4 regions of the Pantoea sp. X-Soil-YNGN-775 genome follow, and region 1 is predicted to be linked to each of the others. Evidence: predicted binding sites of a transcription regulator. Region 1 holds the regulator's gene; each other region holds the start of a gene.
What was found. Region 1 encodes PurR, which represses purine synthesis genes. Its sites were predicted from a motif close to CANGCAAACGTTTGCNTG; they were not measured.

Region 1 (4,746 bases):
TTGTCGTGGTGCGTAGTGGCCCTGACAACTTAACTAAAACCGGACTATGCGTTTAATCATTACGCTTTTCATCCTTGCCTTTGCGCAACTGTTCTTCAACATCGCTTCTGCTTCCCCGCAGGCGCCGGTGAATGTCAGTTCGCATAAAGCAGAGAAAAAGAGTGCGCGCGAAGATGAGCGCCGCAAGCGTCGCCCGTTGAAAACGTCGGCGAAGAAAACACGCGTCAGCCCGGTCCAGAAGCTCAAACTCAAAAAACAGAAAAAAAGCGAACTCAGCGCCAGCCATCTTTCCGCAAAGAAAAGCAAAACTCCGCTCAAAACCGCCAGTAAAAAACGTTACGGCCATCAGCGTGCGCTCAAAACCGCAGACGCCAGCAGCAGTGACATCGGCACCATTAAAATGAGCAAGTCACATCGTCAGCGCTACCAGAAAGCGCGTGAGACGGCGATGACCAAGCTGATGGGCCAGCTGGGCAAACCCTATCAGTGGGGCGGCACCTCACCGCACACCGGTTTCGACTGCAGCGGCCTGGTCTGGTACGCCTATAAAGATCTGGTCAAGTTTAAGATCCCGCGTACCGCCAATGAGATGTACCACCTGCGCGACGCCGCGCCGGTAAAACGCGAGTCGCTGGAGAAAGGCGATTTAGTCTTCTTCCGGATTAATGGTCGCGGCACCGCCGATCACGTTGGGGTTTATCTCGGCAACGGCAAATTTATTCAGTCACCTCGCACCGGCAAAGATATTCAGATCAGTGCGCTGGGTGAAGATTACTGGCAGCGCCACTACATCGGCGCGCGGCGGGTAATGACCCCGAAAACCATTCGTTAAGCGGCTTCGCTACGCGAAAATCAAACAGAGAAAAGCCGGGCGATGCCCGGCTTTTTCATTAGTGCAGCACCGCTGTAAAGCTAAAGGCGACGATCATCAGCAGACAGCCGACGGTAGTCATCAGGGCCAGTTTCAAATCTGTACTCATTTAGCGCTCCTTAGTCACACATTTTGTAGGGATAAGCCATTTTCCCATAGGGGCTGGTAAAAATCTCGTTTTATCCGTTCAGCCTTGTTAGAATCCTGCCTTTGTTGCGCAACGCGCGCAATCCCGGTTCCGTTTGCTCTCCTTTTCAGGCGCTCATTACCCGCCAGACGCCTGTTTACCGGTCAGAAAAGCTGCATAATTGCGGGGAGAACCCTGAGCAGACGCAAACGTTTAACATTATGCTTATCATTGCGTTAGATAAGCCCTGGAGTCCGATTTTAATGGCAACAATTAAAGATGTGGCAAAACGCGCCGGCGTCTCAACGACCACCGTTTCGCACGTCATCAACAAAACGCGTTTTGTCGCTGAAGAGACGCGCAACGCGGTCTGGCAGGCGATTCAGGAACTGCACTATTCGCCGAGCGCGGTGGCGCGCAGCCTGAAGGTGAATCACACCAAAACGCTGGGCCTGCTGGCAACCTCCAGCGAAGCGCCCTACTTTGCTGAAATTATTGAAGCGGTGGAGAATCACTGCTTTGATAAAGGCTACACCCTGATTCTGGGCAATGCGCACAACGACCTGCAAAAGCAGCGTGCCTATCTCAGCATGATGGCGCAGAAGCGCGTCGATGGACTGCTGGTGATGTGCTCTGAGTATCCGGACGATCTGTTAAAGATGCTGGAAGAGAATCGCAATATCCCGATGGTGGTGATGGACTGGGGTGAATCACGCGCTGACTTCACCGACACGGTGCTGGATAATGCCTTTCAGGGCGGCTACCTGGCCGGACGTTATCTGATTGAGCGCGGTCACCGTGATATTGGCGCGATTCCCGGCCAGATGGAACGCAACACCGGCGGCGGACGTCACGCGGGTTTCCTCAAGGCGCTGGAAGAAGCAGGCATTCAGCCGCGTGCCGAATGGATCGTGCAGGGCGACTTCGAGCCGGAGTCGGGCTATCAGGCGATGCAGCAGATCCTGTCGCAGAAACAGCGTCCGACTGCGGTGTTCTGCGGGGGCGATATCATGGCGATGGGCGCGATTTGCGCCGCCGATGAGATGGGATTGCGGGTGCCGCAGGACATTTCGGTGATCGGTTATGACAATGTGCGCAACGCGCGCTACTTTGCGCCTGCGCTGACCACGGTGCATCAGCCAAAAGCGCAACTGGGTGAGAAAGCGCTGGAGATGTTGCTGGATCGCATCACCAGTAAACGTGAGATTTCTCAGACCATCGAAGTACACCCAACGCTGATTGAACGCCGTTCGGTGGCTGACGGTCCGTTCCGCGACTACCGCCGTTAATCTTCGCTTAACCACTCCTGATTAAGCGTTTGCGCATCACCCAGATAGCTGAGTAACCAGCCCGTTGCCGGTGATGCGCGATCTTCCGCCCAGCTTACGCAACAGGGACTGTCCGGAAACGCGACCGGCAACGTTAATTCTACCAGCGCTCCGCTGTCCAGTAATGGCCGCGCCAGATGCCCAGGCACCATCGCCACGCACAATCCCGCCAGCACGCAATCCAGTCCGGTCTGCCATTCCGGCACCACCAGCCGACGCTGATTGTCGAGCGTCCACGTCATCCGGCGCGGCAGCGCGCGCGAGGTATCTTCCAGCACCAGCGACGGCCAGCTGCGCAGGGTGTCGTCGTCAATCTGGCTCACCCCGGTCAGCGGATGGTGGTGCGCCACCACACAACGCCAGTTGAGCGTCCCCATGTCGCGAAAGGCAAAGCGTCCGCCGACCGGTATCGCCTGAGTGGCACCGATGGCCACTTCAACCCGATCATCGGCCAGCGCATCCCAGACGCCGTTAAACACTTCATAACTGATGTGCAACTCCATGTCGGGGAAATGGCGGTAAAAATCCTTGACTAACTGCCGGGTGCGCTGCGGCTTGACGATGCAGTCGACCGCAATACTCAGCTGTCCACGCCAGCCGTTAGCCAGCTGCTGACACTGGCGGCGGGTGGCGAGCATTTTTTTGATAACGCTGCGCCCTTCCCGGACAAAATGCTCGCCGGCGGGGGTTAATACCACCTCGCGATGCTGGCGCTCAAACAGCGGTACCGCCAGCCACGTTTCCAGCTGACGCACGGTGTAGCTGATAGCTGACGGCACCCGATGCAGCTCCTGCGCCGCGGCGCTGAAGCTGCCACCGCGCGCCACCGCATCCACCACCTCTAAAGCATATTCTGACCACATAATCTGCCTTCAAATTTTTTAACAGCAACCGGCAAATATTAGCGTTTCACAGCGGCAAACGCACCTTTTACACTCTGCCGCGTTCAACCTGCAAAATGAGAATCAGATGTCACCGTCAAAAGGATTTATGCCTTATCTCGCTCTGCTGAGCATGCTGGGCTTTTTAGCCACCGATATGTACCTGCCCGCCTTTGGCGCGATGCAGCAAACCTTTAACACCTCACCCGGCCTGATCAGCGCCAGTATGAGCCTGTTCCTGGCGGGATTTGCCTGCGGTCAGCTGTTCTGGGGACCACTGTCAGACCGCATCGGCCGCAAGCCGGTATTGCTGGCCGGTCTGGCGCTGTTTGCCGTCGGCTGCGCCGGTATGCTGTGGGTCAATGATACTTATCTGATGCTGGCGCTGCGCTTTGTTCAGGCGATCGGCGTCTGTGCCGCAGCCGTTAGCTGGCAGGCGCTGGTAGTCGATCGCTATCCGGCGGCGCGGGCCAACAAAGTGTTCGCCACCATTATGCCGCTGGTGGCGCTCTCACCGGCGCTGGCACCGTTGCTGGGTGCCTGGCTGATCGGCCATTTTCACTGGCGTTCTATTTTCCTGGTGCTGACGCTGATTGCCGTGGCGCTGATCCTTACCACCCTGCGCCTGCCGGCCAGCCGTAAAGCCAAAGGTGAACAAGGCGCACAGCCTGGTTTTTTCACCCTGCTGAAGTCGCGGGTCTACAGCGGCAACGTGCTGATCTACTCCGCCTGTTCCGCCAGCTTTTTTGCCTGGCTGACCGGCTCGCCGTTTATTCTGGCCGATCTGGGCCTGACGCCCGCCGACATCGGTCTGAGCTATCTGCCACAGACGGTTGCATTCCTGATTGGCGGTTTCGGCTGCCGCGCCCTGCTCAACCGTTTTACTGGCGCACAGTTGCTGCCGTGGCTGCTGGCGATCTACAGCCTGAGCATTCTGGCGCTGTTTGCGGTTGCGCTTTCCGGCCACAGTACGCTGGTCAGTCTGCTGCTGCCGTTCTGCGGCATGGCGCTGGCCAATGGTGCTATCTATCCGATCGTAGTTTCCGCTGCGCTGATGCCTTTCCCTGACGCCACCGGTAAAGCGGCGGCGTTGCAGAACACCCTGCAACTGGGATTATGCTTCGCCGCCAGCCTGGCCGTCTCGGCCGGACTGACCCAGCCGTTGCTGACCACGACCCTGATGATGGCGCTGACTATCCTGCTTGCCCTGCTCGGCTTCGTGATGCAGCGTGTTGCAAACGCACAATCTGATGTTGCCACCCCCTCTACCGCCTGCCAGGATAATCACTGAAGCAATGATTTTTTAGTTAGCTCACTAACAATAAGTCATTGAATATTGACCCGCGTGGGAATATACTCATTCGGGTCAATAAATCCGCATCAAATCAACAACATAATAACATTACACAATGATTGGCAACCGGCTCGCCGGGAGGATGTCTGCGCGCACGTCAGGATTTATGCGTCGGATCCTTTTGCACCATTTCAATCCTCTGTATCACGCCAGATATCTGGTTTACAGAGTCATCCGTGACTTTT
Region 2 (4,746 bases), 1.5 Mb from region 1:
ATCACCCGCAGACTCACCTCTTTCAGCAGTTCCGGATCGATGTTCTGGTCCGACTCTTTTTCCAGTCGCGCTTCCATCTTATGCAGGCTCTCAATCGCCACGCTGGCCATTACCGCGCGGGCATTTTGCAGCTCACGACGATGCGCACCTTTATCAATGGTATCAATACCGCGCAGCAGAATCGGCAGGATCACCACTCCGACCAGCAGTGAGAACAGGATCACCCCGGTGGCGATAAACACCAGCTCATAACGCGCCGGGAACGGATCACCGTTGCTGAGGAACAGCGGAATCGACAGCACACCGGCGAGGGTAATCGCCCCGCGGACGCCGGCAAAGGACGCGATAAGCAGTTCACGCAGCGAGTAGTTGGAGAACTCCAGCGGCTTCTTCTTCAGCAGGCGTTTGCTGAAGCGCTGCATGATAAACAGCCAGCCAAAACGCACCAGCATCAGCGCCAGATAGACCAGCCCGATATCAGCGAACAGCATCCACAGCTCGACGTTGGGATCGGCATTGGCCTGATCCACCGAGGTTTGCAGAATGTCCGGCAGCTGCAGGCCCAGCATCAGGAACACCATGCCGTTGAACACGAACTCCAGCATCTGCCAGACGCTATTGGCGCGCAGGCGCATCGCCAGCGGTGCCTGACGGATAATGCCGGAACGGGTGATGGTCATCCCCGCCGCGACGGCCGCCAGGATACCTGACACGCCGAGATGTTCCGCAATCAGGTAAGAGGCGAACGGCAGCAGCAGCAGCAACACGGTCTGGGTGGCCGGGTCGTCACCGCTCCAGCGGCTGAGAAGGCGCAGCGATTTACCGTACAGCCAGCAGACCGCTACACCGGCGATCAGACCACCAATCGCCACTTTCAGGAATTCGACGCTGGCACCGCCCCAGGTAAATACCATGGTGCCCATCGCGACGGCGACCGCAAATTTCAGCGATACCAGACCTGACGCGTCGTTCATCAGGGCTTCGCCCTGCACAATCGACATGATTTTCTTTGGGATACGCCCTTCGCCGACAATGCCGGAGAGCGCCACGGCATCGGTCGGAGACAACACCGCCGCCAGCGCAAAAGCCGGGATCAGCGGAATGCCCGGCACCATCCAGTAGATCAGATAGCCAATGCCGACCACGGTAATCAATACCAGCACCAGCGCTAAGCCAATAATCTCGCGGCCATGATGCAGGAACTCGCTGATGGGCGTTTTCCAGCCGTCAGCAAACAGCAGCGGCGGGATAAACAGCACCAGAAAAAGTTCCGGGTCAAAATCTACATGCAGACCAAAAGTGGGCCAGGCCAGCAGTGCGCCAGCGGCGATCTGCACCAGCGGCAACGGGATCTGAAAGGGCAAAATACGGGCAGCGACGCCAGAGAGCGACACCACCAGCGTCATGATGAGAATAGTAAAAAAGATTTCCATGCTTTCCTTAGGCGCGTCGTTATCTTTCAATCATTGTTGAGCGCTAAAGTGTAAAACAAACCGAAGCCTGAAGGGTCAGCTACGCGTGCGGCTGGCGGGAAAAAAGTGAAAAATTCCGGACGCACCGCTGCGCGCCCGGTTGATCAGTCAGATCGCCCAGCCGCCGGCGTAAAACGCCACCAGCACTACGGCGATCAGCACCGTCCCGAGGTTCAGCTTGCGCCATTCACCCGCAAAAACGCGGCCGACCACCAGCGAGGCAAAGCCGATCATGATGCCGGTGACGATGTTGCAGGTCAGCACGATAATCACCGCGGTCAACAGGCCGGACATCGCATCGACGAAGTCATTAAAGTCGATTTTCGCCACGTTACTCAGCATCAGCAGACCGACATACATCAGCGCGGGTGCGGTAGCGTAAGCCGGTACCAGCCAGGCCAGCGGTGACATAAACAGGATCACCATAAACAGCAGGCCGACCACAATGGCGGTCAGGCCGGTTTTGCCGCCCGCCGCAGTACCGGCCGCTGACTCGATATACACCGCCGCAGGTGACGCGCCGACCAGGCCCGCAAACAGGCTGCTGACCGAATCGGTCGTCAGGGCGCGACCGCCATTGATAATCTGGCCCTGCTTATCCAGCAGATTGGCCTGCCCCGCCACCGCGCGAATGGTGCCGGTGGCGTCAAATACTGCGGTCATTACCAGTGCCAGCACGCTCGGCAGCACCACCGGCTGCAACGCGCCCATGATGTCGAGGCTGAACACCAGCGATTGACCGCTGGCGTCACGCAGGCTCGGCAGAGCAAACAATCCTTTGTAGCTCACCGCCGGATCGAAGATCAGCCCGAGCAGCGAAATGGCGATAATCGTCATCAGAATGCCGCCCGGTACCCGCCGTTTTTCCAGGCCAAAAATCGCCGCCAGTCCCAGCAGCGTCATGATCACCGGGAAAGTAGCAAACTGACCCAGCGCAACCGGCAAACCCGGTGCCGGGTTTTTTACCACCAGACCGACGCCATCCGCCGCGATCAGCAGCAGGAACAATCCAATTCCGACGCCGGTGCCATGCGCCACGCCCATTGGCAGGTTGCGCAGGATCCACGCCCGAATGCCGGTCACCGAGATCAGGGTAAACAGCAACCCCATCAGGAATACCGCGCCGAGCGCGACCGGTACGCTGATGTGCTGGCCCAGCACCAGGCTAAAGGCGGTAAAGGCGGTCAGCGAAATGGCGCAGCCAATCGCCATCGGCAGATTGGCCCACAGCCCCATCAGGATGGAGCCGAAACTGGCCACCAGGCAGGTGGCGACAAATACCGCGGTTGGCGGGAAACCGGCTTTACCGAGCATGCCTGGTACCACAATCACCGAATAGACCATCGCCAGAAAAGTAGTCAGTCCGGCCAGAATTTCCTGACGCACGCTGCTGCCGCGCGCCGAGATCGCGAACCAGGCGTCCAGTTTTCCACTGGCCGGGCGTGATTCAATTGACATAGTTGAGCCTCAAAGATTTTTTGTAGTGTGGATCGCTCTGCGACCGTCGCTGTCCCTGAAATAAGCGGGTAATCCGGCTGCGCTGATGGAGTAATTCCGCCAGGCAAACGTTTACCTTGCCGCAGATAGTTGGCAGTCAAAGGACCGCCAGATAAAAAGGCAAACGATTATCCGGCGTTTACCGGCACATTTTCAACTGGCGGAAGGACATTAATCAGCATAAAGATCAGGTGGTGACGGCCGTTTTCAGCCAGGCAGCGGCTGGCCGCATCGGCTGAGGCGTTGAAGTTACAGGCATTTTTAAACGCTGAACGGCTGGCAGCACCGCACGAAAAAAAAACGGAGTGCCAGCAGAGGGAGGATTAACCTGGCAGAGAGAGTTCACCGCCCTGATCGATAGCCCGCTGCCAGGCGGCGCGCTGCTGGACGGTTTGCAGCCACTTCTGACTGGCTGGCATCTGCTCCATCCCGACACGTTGCGCCAGGGCCAGCAGCGGAAAGCTCATCTGAATGTCGGCGATACTGAAGCGCTGACCGGCGAACCACGGATTAGCCGCCAGATGCTGCTCAATCATTTTCATATGCGGTTGCAGCTGTTTATCGAGCCAGGCCTTCTGCACCCCTTTGCCAAACGCCGCGCCAACCGGGCGCAGCAGCCAGGGCACCGGCGCTTTCCCCATCTGTCCGAAGATCAGCTTCATCACCAGCAGCGGCATCAGCGAACCCTCGGCGTAGTGCAGCCAGTAGCGCGACTGCAACAACGACTCTTCGTCACTGAGTTTCAGCCGGAACTCGTGGTCATATTTCTGTTCCAGATATTCGAGAATCGCCCCGGATTCCGCCACCACCCGGTTTTCATCGGTAATCACCGGTGATTTGCCCAGCGGATGCACTTTTTTCAGCGCGTCGGGCGCCAGCATGGTCGGCTCGCGTTGATAACGTTTGATCTGATACGGCACTTCCAGCTCTTCCAGCAGCCATAGCACCCGATGTGAACGTGACTGCTCAAGATGGTGAACGGTGATCATCATGATTCCCTGTGTGTTGACCTTCCACCAGTATAGACGTCACTCCGGGTCCGGATGGTTGCCGTCCTGTTCCGGATCGAGCAGCACCGCTCCCGACCCTTGTTGACCGAGCCGATCGCCCGGATTGCGCAGCGGACAATCGCGCATCGACAGACAGCCGCAGCCGATACAGCCATCAAGGTCGTTGCGCAGCCGGGTCAGGGTTTCGATGCGCTTATCCAGCTCTTCGCGCCAGTGCTGAGTCAGGGCGTCCCACTCCGGGGCCGACATCCGCTTATTGGCCGGAATATGCTCAAGGCTGTCGCTGACGGTCGCCAGCGGAATACCGATGCGTTGCGCAATTTTGATGATAGCCACGCGTCGCAGCACATCACGACTGTAACGCCGCTGATTACCGCCGTTACGGGTGCTGGATATCAGCCCTTTGGTTTCATAGAAGTGCAGCGCTGACACCGCGACACCGCTGCGGCGCGCCACTTCGCCCGGCGTTAATACCGGTTTGGGGTAGTTGCGATCTTTTTTCATCTGGCTCTTTACCTCAAGTTAACTTGAGGAATTATACTCGCATCCCATCAAAACGACTAAACTCCCATTACCGCTTATTAAGCACCAGAAGGATGAGGCCATGATGCAAGAAGAGATCATTCATTCCCTGACGCACTGGATTGACCAGAATCTGGACAAAAGTTTGTCCATTGATGAAGTGGCAGCAAAATCGGGTTATTCGAAATGGCACCTGCAGCGGATGTTCCGTACCGTCACCAAACAGACGCTTGGCGGCTATATCC
Region 3 (4,746 bases), 370 kb from region 1:
TTCCAGCAGATCAGCCCGGTGCTGGCCAACAGTCAGCGCGCCGCGCTGCAGGCGTGGCTGGACGAATATGATGATCAGCTCGGTATCGCCCTGACCGACTGTATCGCCATGGATGCTTTCCTGCGTGATTTCGGTCCGGTATTTGCCCGACGCTATCAGGGGCTGCGTCACGACTCTGGCGATCCGGTCGAATGGGGCGAGAAAGCCCTTGCCCACTATCAGAAGCTGGGAATCGATCCGCAAAGCAAAACGCTGGTCTTTTCCGACAATCTCAACCTCGACAAAGCGCTGGCGCTTTATCGCCACTTTGGTCAGCGTGCCAACGTCATTTTCGGCATCGGTACCCGCCTGACCTGCGATATTCCGGGCGTTACGCCACTGAATATTGTGATCAAGCTGGTGCAGTGCAACGGCAAACCGGTGGCGAAACTGTCCGACAGTCCGGGTAAAACCATCTGCCAGGATAAAGCCTTCGTCCGGGCCCTGCGCAAAGCCTTTGACCTGCCGCTGGTGAAAAAAGCGAGCTAAGCCACTTCTTATCGGGGCGTTGATGCGCCCCGCTTCTGCTGTAATAAATCATCCATTCCGCCGGATTTTGCTTGTTTCCTGAAGACTCGCAAGTAACATAGCAAAACCCCCGGTTCGGGGACCTTTTTACTCACTTCTTCTATATAGAGAGATATTTATGAGCGTTGTGCCTGTAGCGGACGTACTGCACGGTCGCGTCGCGGTTGACAGTGAAGTCACCGTACGTGGTTGGGTGCGTACCCGAAGAGATTCAAAAGCCGGTCTTTCCTTCATCGCCGTATATGACGGCTCCTGCTTTAATCCCGTTCAGGCAGTCGTCAATAATTCTCTGAATAATTATCAGGATGAAGTATTGCGTCTGACCACCGGCTGTTCCGTGATTGTCACCGGCACCGTGGTGGCCTCGCCCGGTCAGGGCCAGGCTTTTGAGATTCAGGCAACCCGTCTTGAGGTTGTTGGCTGGGTGGAAGATCCTGACAGCTACCCGATGGCGGCGAAACGTCACAGCATTGAGTATCTGCGTGAAGTGGCTCACCTGCGTCCACGCACCAACCTGATCGGTGCCGTCGCCCGCGTTCGTCATACTCTGGCGCAGGCGCTGCATCGCTTTTTCCATGAAAATGGTTATTTCTGGGTCTCCACTCCGCTGATTACCGCCTCGGATACTGAAGGCGCCGGTGAGATGTTCCGCGTCTCAACGCTGGACCTTGAGAACCTGCCGCGCAACGATCAGGGCAAAGTCGATTTCAGCGAAGATTTCTTTGGCAAGGAAGCGTTCCTGACCGTTTCTGGTCAGCTGAACGGCGAAACCTATGCCAGCGCCCTGTCAAAGATTTATACCTTTGGCCCGACCTTCCGCGCAGAAAACTCTAACACCAGCCGCCATCTGGCGGAGTTCTGGATGCTGGAGCCGGAAATTGCCTTTGCGTCGCTGGATGATGCAGCTGCGCTGGCGGAAGCGATGCTGAAGTATGTGTTCAATGCGGTGCTGGAAGAGCGTGCTGATGACATGGCGTTCTTTGCTGAGCGCGTTGACAAAGAAGCGGTTGAGCGCCTGCAGCGTTTCATCACTACCGACTTCGCCCAGGTCGACTACACCGACGCGGTTGAGATTCTGATCAACTGCGGTCAGAGCTTTGAGAATCCGGTGTCGTGGGGTATCGATCTCTCCTCTGAGCATGAACGTTACCTGGCCGAGAAGCATTTTAAAGCGCCTGTGGTGGTGAAAAACTACCCGAAAGACATTAAAGCGTTTTATATGCGTCTGAACGACGACGGTAAAACCGTAGCGGCGATGGACGTACTGGCACCGGGCATCGGTGAAATTATCGGTGGTTCGCAGCGTGAAGAGCGTCTGGATGTTCTCGACGCACGTCTCGAAGAAATGGGTCTGAATAAAGAAGATTACTGGTGGTATCGTGACCTGCGTCGCTACGGTACCGTGCCACATTCTGGCTTTGGATTAGGTTTCGAACGTTTGATCGCTTATGTCACCGGTGTACAAAATGTAAGGGACGTTATCCCCTTCCCACGTACTCCACGTAATGCGAGCTTCTAACTTTCTGCATTAATTATAAGAAATTCATATATATAAAGAGGTCGGCACTGCCGGCCTTTTTTTATTTTTGTAAATTTTGAGTTCTCTCACAAAGTTCCGTGTTTTTTACATTTTGTAATACATATTTTCCTTTTGAAACCAGATTACGAGTTTCGTAGCATTTTCGAGGTAGAATTAAGGCTGGGGGGATGGAAAGATGCGTGCAGACACAGGAAGACACCAAACTTCTTTCAAGGTTCCCGTAAAGGTTTCTTGACGGCAGTGGCAGGTGTACAAATAACTCCAACGAGGGTAATGAATAATGATGAAGCGCAATATTCTTGCAGTGGTTATCCCTGCTCTGTTAGCCGCAGGCGCAGCAAACGCAGCCGAAATTTATAATAAAGACGGCAACAAACTGGACCTGTACGGTAAAGCCGTTGGCCTGCACTACTTCTCTGATAACGACGGCAACGATGGCGACAATACTTACGTTCGCTTCGGCTTCAAGGGTGAAACTCAGATTAACGACCAGCTGACCGGTTACGGCCAGTGGGAATACAACGTTCAGGCTAACAACTCTGAAGGCGATGATGCGCAAGACGGTAACAGAACCCGTCTGGGCTTTGCCGGTCTGAAATTCGGTGATGCTGGCTCAATCGACTACGGCCGTAACTACGGTGTGGTTTACGATGCAATCGGCTGGACCGATATGCTGCCAGAGTTCGGTGGCGACTCAGGATACTCAGATAACTTCATGAACGGTCGTAGCACCGGCCTGCTGACTTACCGCAACACTAACTTCTTTGGCCTGGTAGATGGCTGGGATTTCGCCGTTCAGTATCAGGGCAAAAACGAGCGTGATGAAATTCGTCGTTCGAACGGCGACGGCTGGGGTCTGTCAACTTCTTACGTCTCACCAATCGGTGTAGGTGTTGTGGGTGCCTATAGCAGCAGCGACCGTACCGATGCACAGGCCGCTGGCGTTGCAGCTAACGGTACTGTTGTAGGTCAGGGTAAACGCGCTGAAAACTGGGCAACCGGTCTGAAGTATGATGCAAACAATGTCTACCTGGCGGCTTACTACGGTGAAACCCGTAACTCAACGCCGTTCACGCTGACAACTGGTCCGGGCACCGATACCACCGCTTTCGCCAACAAAGCACAGAACATTGAACTGGTTGCACAGTATCAGTTCGACTTCGGTCTGCGTCCATCTATCGCCTACGTTCAGTCTAAAGGCAAAGATATCGAAGGCGTGGGCGATGCTGACCTGATCAAATACATTGATATCGGCGCAACCTACTACTTCAACAAAAACATGTCTACCTATGTGGATTATCAGATCAACCAGCTGGATGACAACAACCGTCTGGGTCTGAACACTGATGATACTGTAGCGGTTGGCCTGGTTTACCAGTTCTAATCTCGCTGTCAGAAGATGTTTAAAGACGGGGCCATCGGCCCCGTTTTTTTATGTCTGTTAGCCGGCAATAGCGCATTTCTCCTGCTCCTTTCCTCATTCATGCTCCACTGACGGCGGGCAGAGCGGAAGCAGGCGCGCAAAATGTATCAATAAGTCTCGCAAACGGTTGGCTTTTGCCTGGCCTGACGCTAACCTGAGAGCTCATTTTGCTAACGTTCCCGCTACTGGACCTGACTCATGTTTGAATCGATCTCTGCTGCACCCGCCGATCCCATTCTTGGGCTGGCCGATCTGTTTCGCGCTGATGACCGCCCTAACAAAATTAACCTCGGTATCGGCGTCTATAAAGACGAAACCGGCAAGACCCCGGTGCTGACCAGCGTTAAGAAAGCCGAACAGTACCTGCTGGAAAACGAAACCACTAAAAACTATCTCAGCATTGATGGTCTGGCTGATTTCGCCCGCTGTACCCAGGCGCTGCTGTTTGGTAGCCAGAGCGCGCTGATTACCGCCGGTCGTGCGCGTACAGCACAAACCCCAGGCGGAACCGGTGCGCTGCGCGTGGCGGCGGATTTCCTTGCCACCCAGACCAGCGTGAAACGGGTTTGGGTCAGCAATCCCAGCTGGCCGAACCATAAAAATGTGTTCAATGCTGCCGGTCTTGAGGTATGTGAATACCAGTATTACGATGCGGAAAATCACTCGCTGGATTTTGATGGCCTGCTGGCGTCGCTGAAACAGGTGCAGGCGGGCGACGTGGTGCTATTCCACGGCTGCTGCCATAACCCAACCGGCATCGATCCCACGGCTGAACAGTGGCAGCAACTGGCACAGCTGTCGCAGGCTGGCGGCTGGTTACCGTTATTCGACTTTGCCTATCAGGGCTTCGCCCGTGGCCTGGAAGAAGATGCGGAAGGACTGCGTATTTTTGCCGCGTCGCATCAGGAACTGATTGTCGCCAGCTCCTATTCAAAGAACTTTGGTTTGTATAACGAGCGCGTCGGGGCCATTACGCTGGTGGCCGCTGATGCCAACGTGGCCGATACCGCCTTCAGCCAGGTGAAATACACTATCCGCGCCAACTATTCCAATCCGCCGGCTCACGGTGCGGCCGTGGTTGCCACCATCCTCGGCAACGATGCCCTGCGTACCATCTGGGAGCAGGAGCTGTCAGACATGCGCCAGCGTATCCAGCGTATGCGTCAGTTGTTCGTGAATACCCTGGCAGAGAAAGGTGCGCAGCGTGACTTCAGCT
Region 4 (4,746 bases), 490 kb from region 1:
GGCCGGATAAGTCGGGTACGGCTTTTTTTGGCATACTTTGACGGCGGCCGGATTTTCGCTGACAACATCAGACACAGAAAAAAAGCTGAAATGCGCACGTGTCATCACACGCGCTGAGGCTATCCGGTACAGAGTTAATGCGGTTGACCCGGCGCGTCGGTTTACCTGGCGCGGGGAAAAAAGTACATTGTGCTGAAAGAAAATAACAACCTGGACCCGGTGGCAGAGGATGCATCACCATCGGATTATCCTGCAACGAGGAGAGGAAAATGGCGGTTACACAAACAGCCCAGGCATGCGATCTGGTGATTTTCGGTGCCAAAGGCGATCTTGCACGCCGTAAACTGTTGCCTTCACTGTATCAGTTAGAAAAAGCGGGTCAGATTCACGAAGAGACCCGCATCATTGGCGTAGGCCGTGCCGAGTGGGACAAAGCGGAATACACCAAAGTGGTACGTGAAGCGCTGGAAACCTTCATGAAGGAGAAGATTGACGAAGCGCTGTGGGATAAGCTCAGCGGCCGTCTCGACTTCTGCAACCTCGATGTCAACGACACCACGCACTTCCCGAAACTGGGCAAGATGCTGGATCAGAAAAAACGCACCACCATCAACTATTTTGCTATGCCACCCAGCACCTTCGGCGCCATTTGTCAGGGTTTGGGTACTGCGAAGCTGAATGCCAAACCGGCGCGCGTGGTAATGGAGAAGCCGCTCGGCACCTCACTGGAAACCTCACAGGAAATTAACGACAGCGTCGGCGAATATTTCGATGAGAGCCAGGTGTTCCGTATTGACCACTATCTGGGCAAAGAGACGGTACTGAATCTGTTAGCCCTGCGCTTTGCCAACTCGATTTTCGTCAATAACTGGGATAACCGCACCATCGACCACGTACAGATCACCGTAGCGGAAGAGGTGGGGATTGAAGGTCGCTGGGGCTACTTCGATAAAGCGGGCCAGATGCGTGACATGATCCAGAACCACCTGCTGCAGATTCTGACCATGATCGCCATGTCGCCGCCTTCCGATCTCAGCGCTGACAGCATCCGTGATGAAAAAGTGAAGGTTTTGCGTTCACTGCGCCGTATCGATCAGACCAACGTGCGTGAGAAAACCGTACGTGGCCAGTACACCGCCGGCTTCGTGCAGGGCAAAAAAGTGCCGGGCTACCTGGAAGAAGAGGGCGCGAATAAATCGAGCGCCACTGAAACTTTCGTCGCCATCCGCGTGGATATCGACAACTGGCGCTGGGCAGGCGTGCCGTTCTATCTGCGTACCGGTAAGCGCTTACCGACCAAATGTTCAGAAGTGGTGGTCTACTTCAAAAACCCTGAGATGAACCTGTTCAAAGATTCCTACTCAGAACTGCCACAGAACAAGCTGACCATTCGTCTGCAGCCGGACGAAGGGGTGGATATCGAAATCCTGAACAAAGTGCCAGGCCTCGACCACAAGCATAAGCTGCAGACCACCAAACTCGATCTGAGCTACTCCGAAACCTTCAACCAGTCACATCTGGCCGATGCGTATGAACGCCTGCTGCTGGAAAGCATGCGCGGTATTCAGGCGCTGTTTGTCCGTCGTGATGAAGTCGAAGCGGCCTGGACCTATGTCGATTCGATCATTGAAGCGTGGGCGGCGGATGGCGATTCCTCCAAACCGTATCAGGCCGGCACCTGGGGCCCGGTTGCCTCGGTGGCGATGATCACCCGCGATGGTCGTTCGTGGAACGAGTTTGAATAACTGAACGTTTAAGGCCCGCACCGTGCGGGCCTTTTTTTTGTCCGGCGCGATTCTGGAAAAGTGAACTGGCGTTTCAAAAATCGTTTGAGGCGATAGACGCTCAGGAACCGGATCCTGTATGGTAGTGGCGCAATTACAGGGCAGGAGCCGATGCTCCATGACCGGGCCGCTAATCCCGGTGTTATCAAGCAAGGGGAAGTGATGAAAAACTGGAAAACGAGTGCCGAACAGATTCTGACCACCGGACCGGTCGTGCCGGTGATCGTGGTAAACAAGCTGGAACACGCGGTTCCGATGGCGAAAGCGCTGGTCGCGGGCGGCGTCAGGGTGCTGGAAGTGACGCTGCGCACCCCGGTAGCGATGGATGCACTGCGGGCGATGATCAAACAGGTGCCGGAGGCGATTGTCGGTGCCGGTACGGTGATCAATCCCCAGCAGTTGCAGGAAGTAACCGATGCGGGCGCGCAGTTTATCATCAGCCCTGGCGTCACCGAATCATTACTGAAAGCCGCCGTCGAAGGGCCGGTGCCGTTAATTCCTGGCATCAGCACCGTTTCTGAACTGATGACCGGCATGGATTACGGCCTGCGTGAATTCAAATTCTTCCCGGCAGAAGCCAACGGTGGCGTGAAAGCGCTGCAGGCGATTGGCGGACCTTTCCCGCAGGTGCGTTTCTGCCCGACCGGTGGCATTTCTCCGGCCAACTACCGTGACTATCTGGCGCTGAAAAGCGTGCTGTGTATTGGCGGGTCTTGGCTGGTGCCAAACGATGCGCTGGAAACCGGCGACTGGGATCGGATTACCCGACTGGCGCGTGAGGCAGTGGAAGGGGCGAAGTAAGAGCAGGCGGTGAGCACCGGCTCACCGCCGTGGAGTTATCCCTCGACCGTCACCGCAGCTGCGCTGGCAACGGCGCGCGCAATCGCCTGATCGGTGGTCTCACCGCTGGCCAGCGCCACGCCTAACCGACGCTGACCGCTGATCTCCGGTTTGCCGAACAGGCGCAGTTGCAGACCAGCCCCCAGCGCCGCATCGACATTCACGAATTGCACATTCTGGCTGGTAAGCTGCGGCAGGATCACTGCCGATGCAGCAGGGCCATACTGGCGGATGCCGCCAATCGGTAAGCCAAGGAAAGCGCGCACGTGCAGCGCAAACTCCGACAGATCCTGCGAAATCAGGGTGACCATACCGGTATCATGCGGACGCGGCGACACTTCGCTGAACACCACCTCATCGCCGCAGATGAACAGCTCAACGCCAAACAGACCGTAGCCGCCCAGCGCCTTCACCACCTGAGCCGCAATGGCCTGCGCCCGCTGCAGCGCCAGATCGCTCATCTGCTGCGGCTGCCAGGATTCACGGTAATCGCCGTCTTCCTGACGATGACCAATCGGCGCGCAGAAATGAATGCCATCGACTGCACTGATGGTCAGCAGGGTAATTTCAAAATCAAACGCCACCACCCCTTCGACGATGACCCGACCGGCACCGGCACGACCGCCTTGCTGCGCATATTCCCATGCACGGTCCAGCTGACTGGCATCGCGGATAAAGCTCTGGCCTTTGCCGGATGAACTCATCACCGGTTTTACGATGCAGGGAAAACCGATCTCTGCGGCAGCCTGATCGAAACGCGCTTTACTGTCGGCGAAGCGGTAACGGGAGGTCGGCAGCGACAGCTCTTCGGCTGCCAGACGGCGAATGCCTTCGCGGTTCATGGTCAGCTGCGCGGCGCGGGCGGTTGGCACCACACGCTGGCCTTGCTGTTCCAGCTCAACCAGTTTATCGGTGGCGATGGCTTCGATTTCCGGCACCACAAAGTCAGGCTTCTCCTGCGCGATCAGCGCGGCCAGCGCGTCGCCATCCAGCATGTTGATCACATGGCTGCGATGCGCCACATGCATTGCCGGGGCGTCGGCATAGCGATCGACAGCAATCACTTCCACACCCAGACGCTGACACTCCAGCGCCACTTCTTTACCCAGTTCGCCTGAACCTAATAGCATCACGCGCGTGGCCGCAGGGCGCAGCGCTGTTCCGAGAGTTGTCATAAATTCACCTAAGCAGTCAAAATGCGCGCGCAGTATAAACGAAAACGTTTGCGTTCTCATCTTTCCTCCCGGTCATCGGCTGTTTTGCCGTACTTTTCCCGCTCTGACGTTTCCTGACATCTTTTTTGTCAGGATGGCGGACTACCATCTAAAACAGGAGTGGAAGATGAATAACTGGTTGCAACAGATTCAGTCGGTACTGGCAAAGAAGGGCGGTAACAGTCAGTCCGGCGGGGGCTTAAGCGATATGCTGGCACCGGGCGCGTTAGGCGGTCTGGCGGGTATGCTGATTTCCAGTAAATCCTCACGCAAACTGTTAACTCAGTATGGCGGCAAAGCGCTGATTATCGGCGGCGGTGCCGCCGCTGGCGCGCTGCTGTGGAATAAATACAAACAGCGGGTGCGTGAAACACATCAGGACGAGCCTGACTTTGGCGTGGCGCAGACCCCGGTCGACCTGCGGGCGGAGCGGCTGGTCACCGCGCTGGTGTTTGCTGCCAAGAGCGACGGCCACATCGACGATCAGGAACGCGCGGCGATTGAGCAGAACATTCAGCAGTCCGGCTACGGCAAAGATGCCGAACAGCTGATCCAGCAAGCGATGAGCCGACCGCTCGATCCGCAGTGGCTGGCGGCTGGCGTAAAGAACGAAGAAGAGGCACTGGAACTCTATTTCCTGAGCTGCGCTGCGATTGACGTCGACCACTTCATGGAACGCAGCTATCTGTCAGCGCTCGGCGACGCGCTTAAAATTCCGCAGGATGTCCGTGATGGGATCCAACAGGATATCGTGGCGGAGAAGGCCCGCCTGCCTGCCAGTTAACCCCCCACTGGCCACTACCGGTGGCCAGCTTGCTGTTTCCGTACCAGCTGATGCTTGGCTTCCTGCGCCTTTGGTGCCACGCTTACAGATCATTACTTTCACGGAGACGGATGTCATGAAAGCA

Region 2: the regulator PurR is predicted to act here: its motif matches at 3,031-3,048, upstream of AC6I8I_RS01420 (NCS2 family permease).
Region 3: the regulator PurR is predicted to act here: its motif matches at 3,647-3,664, upstream of AC6I8I_RS06640 (amino acid aminotransferase).
Region 4: the regulator PurR is predicted to act here: its motif matches at 3,837-3,854, upstream of purT (formate-dependent phosphoribosylglycinamide formyltransferase).

What each region holds. Positions count from the first base shown of each region.
Region 1 covers NZ_AP035945.1:1,798,401-1,803,146, reverse strand. The annotation lists gene AC6I8I_RS08465 (C40 family peptidase) at 47-832, shown strand; gene cydH (cytochrome bd-I oxidase subunit CydH) at 891-980, opposite strand; gene purR (HTH-type transcriptional repressor PurR) at 1,262-2,287, shown strand; gene punR (DNA-binding transcriptional activator PunR) at 2,284-3,189, opposite strand; gene punC (purine nucleoside transporter PunC) at 3,296-4,498, shown strand.
Region 2 covers NZ_AP035945.1:315,808-320,553, reverse strand. The annotation lists gene AC6I8I_RS01425 (Na+/H+ antiporter) at 1-1,433, opposite strand, end outside; gene AC6I8I_RS01420 (NCS2 family permease) at 1,581-2,930, opposite strand; gene AC6I8I_RS01415 (glutathione S-transferase family protein) at 3,293-3,958, opposite strand; gene soxR (redox-sensitive transcriptional activator SoxR) at 3,998-4,483, opposite strand; gene soxS (superoxide response transcriptional regulator SoxS) at 4,584-4,746, shown strand, end outside.
Region 3 covers NZ_AP035945.1:1,428,000-1,432,745, reverse strand. The annotation lists gene pncB (nicotinate phosphoribosyltransferase) at 1-528, shown strand, start outside; gene asnS (asparagine--tRNA ligase) at 686-2,086, shown strand; gene ompF (porin OmpF) at 2,388-3,491, shown strand; gene AC6I8I_RS06640 (amino acid aminotransferase) at 3,729-4,746, shown strand, end outside.
Region 4 covers NZ_AP035945.1:2,288,738-2,293,483, reverse strand. The annotation lists gene zwf (glucose-6-phosphate dehydrogenase) at 270-1,745, shown strand; gene AC6I8I_RS10830 (bifunctional 4-hydroxy-2-oxoglutarate aldolase/2-dehydro-3-deoxy-phosphogluconate aldolase) at 1,947-2,585, shown strand; gene purT (formate-dependent phosphoribosylglycinamide formyltransferase) at 2,621-3,799, opposite strand; gene AC6I8I_RS10820 (tellurite resistance TerB family protein) at 3,966-4,622, shown strand; gene AC6I8I_RS10815 (prolyl oligopeptidase family serine peptidase) at 4,738-4,746, shown strand, end outside.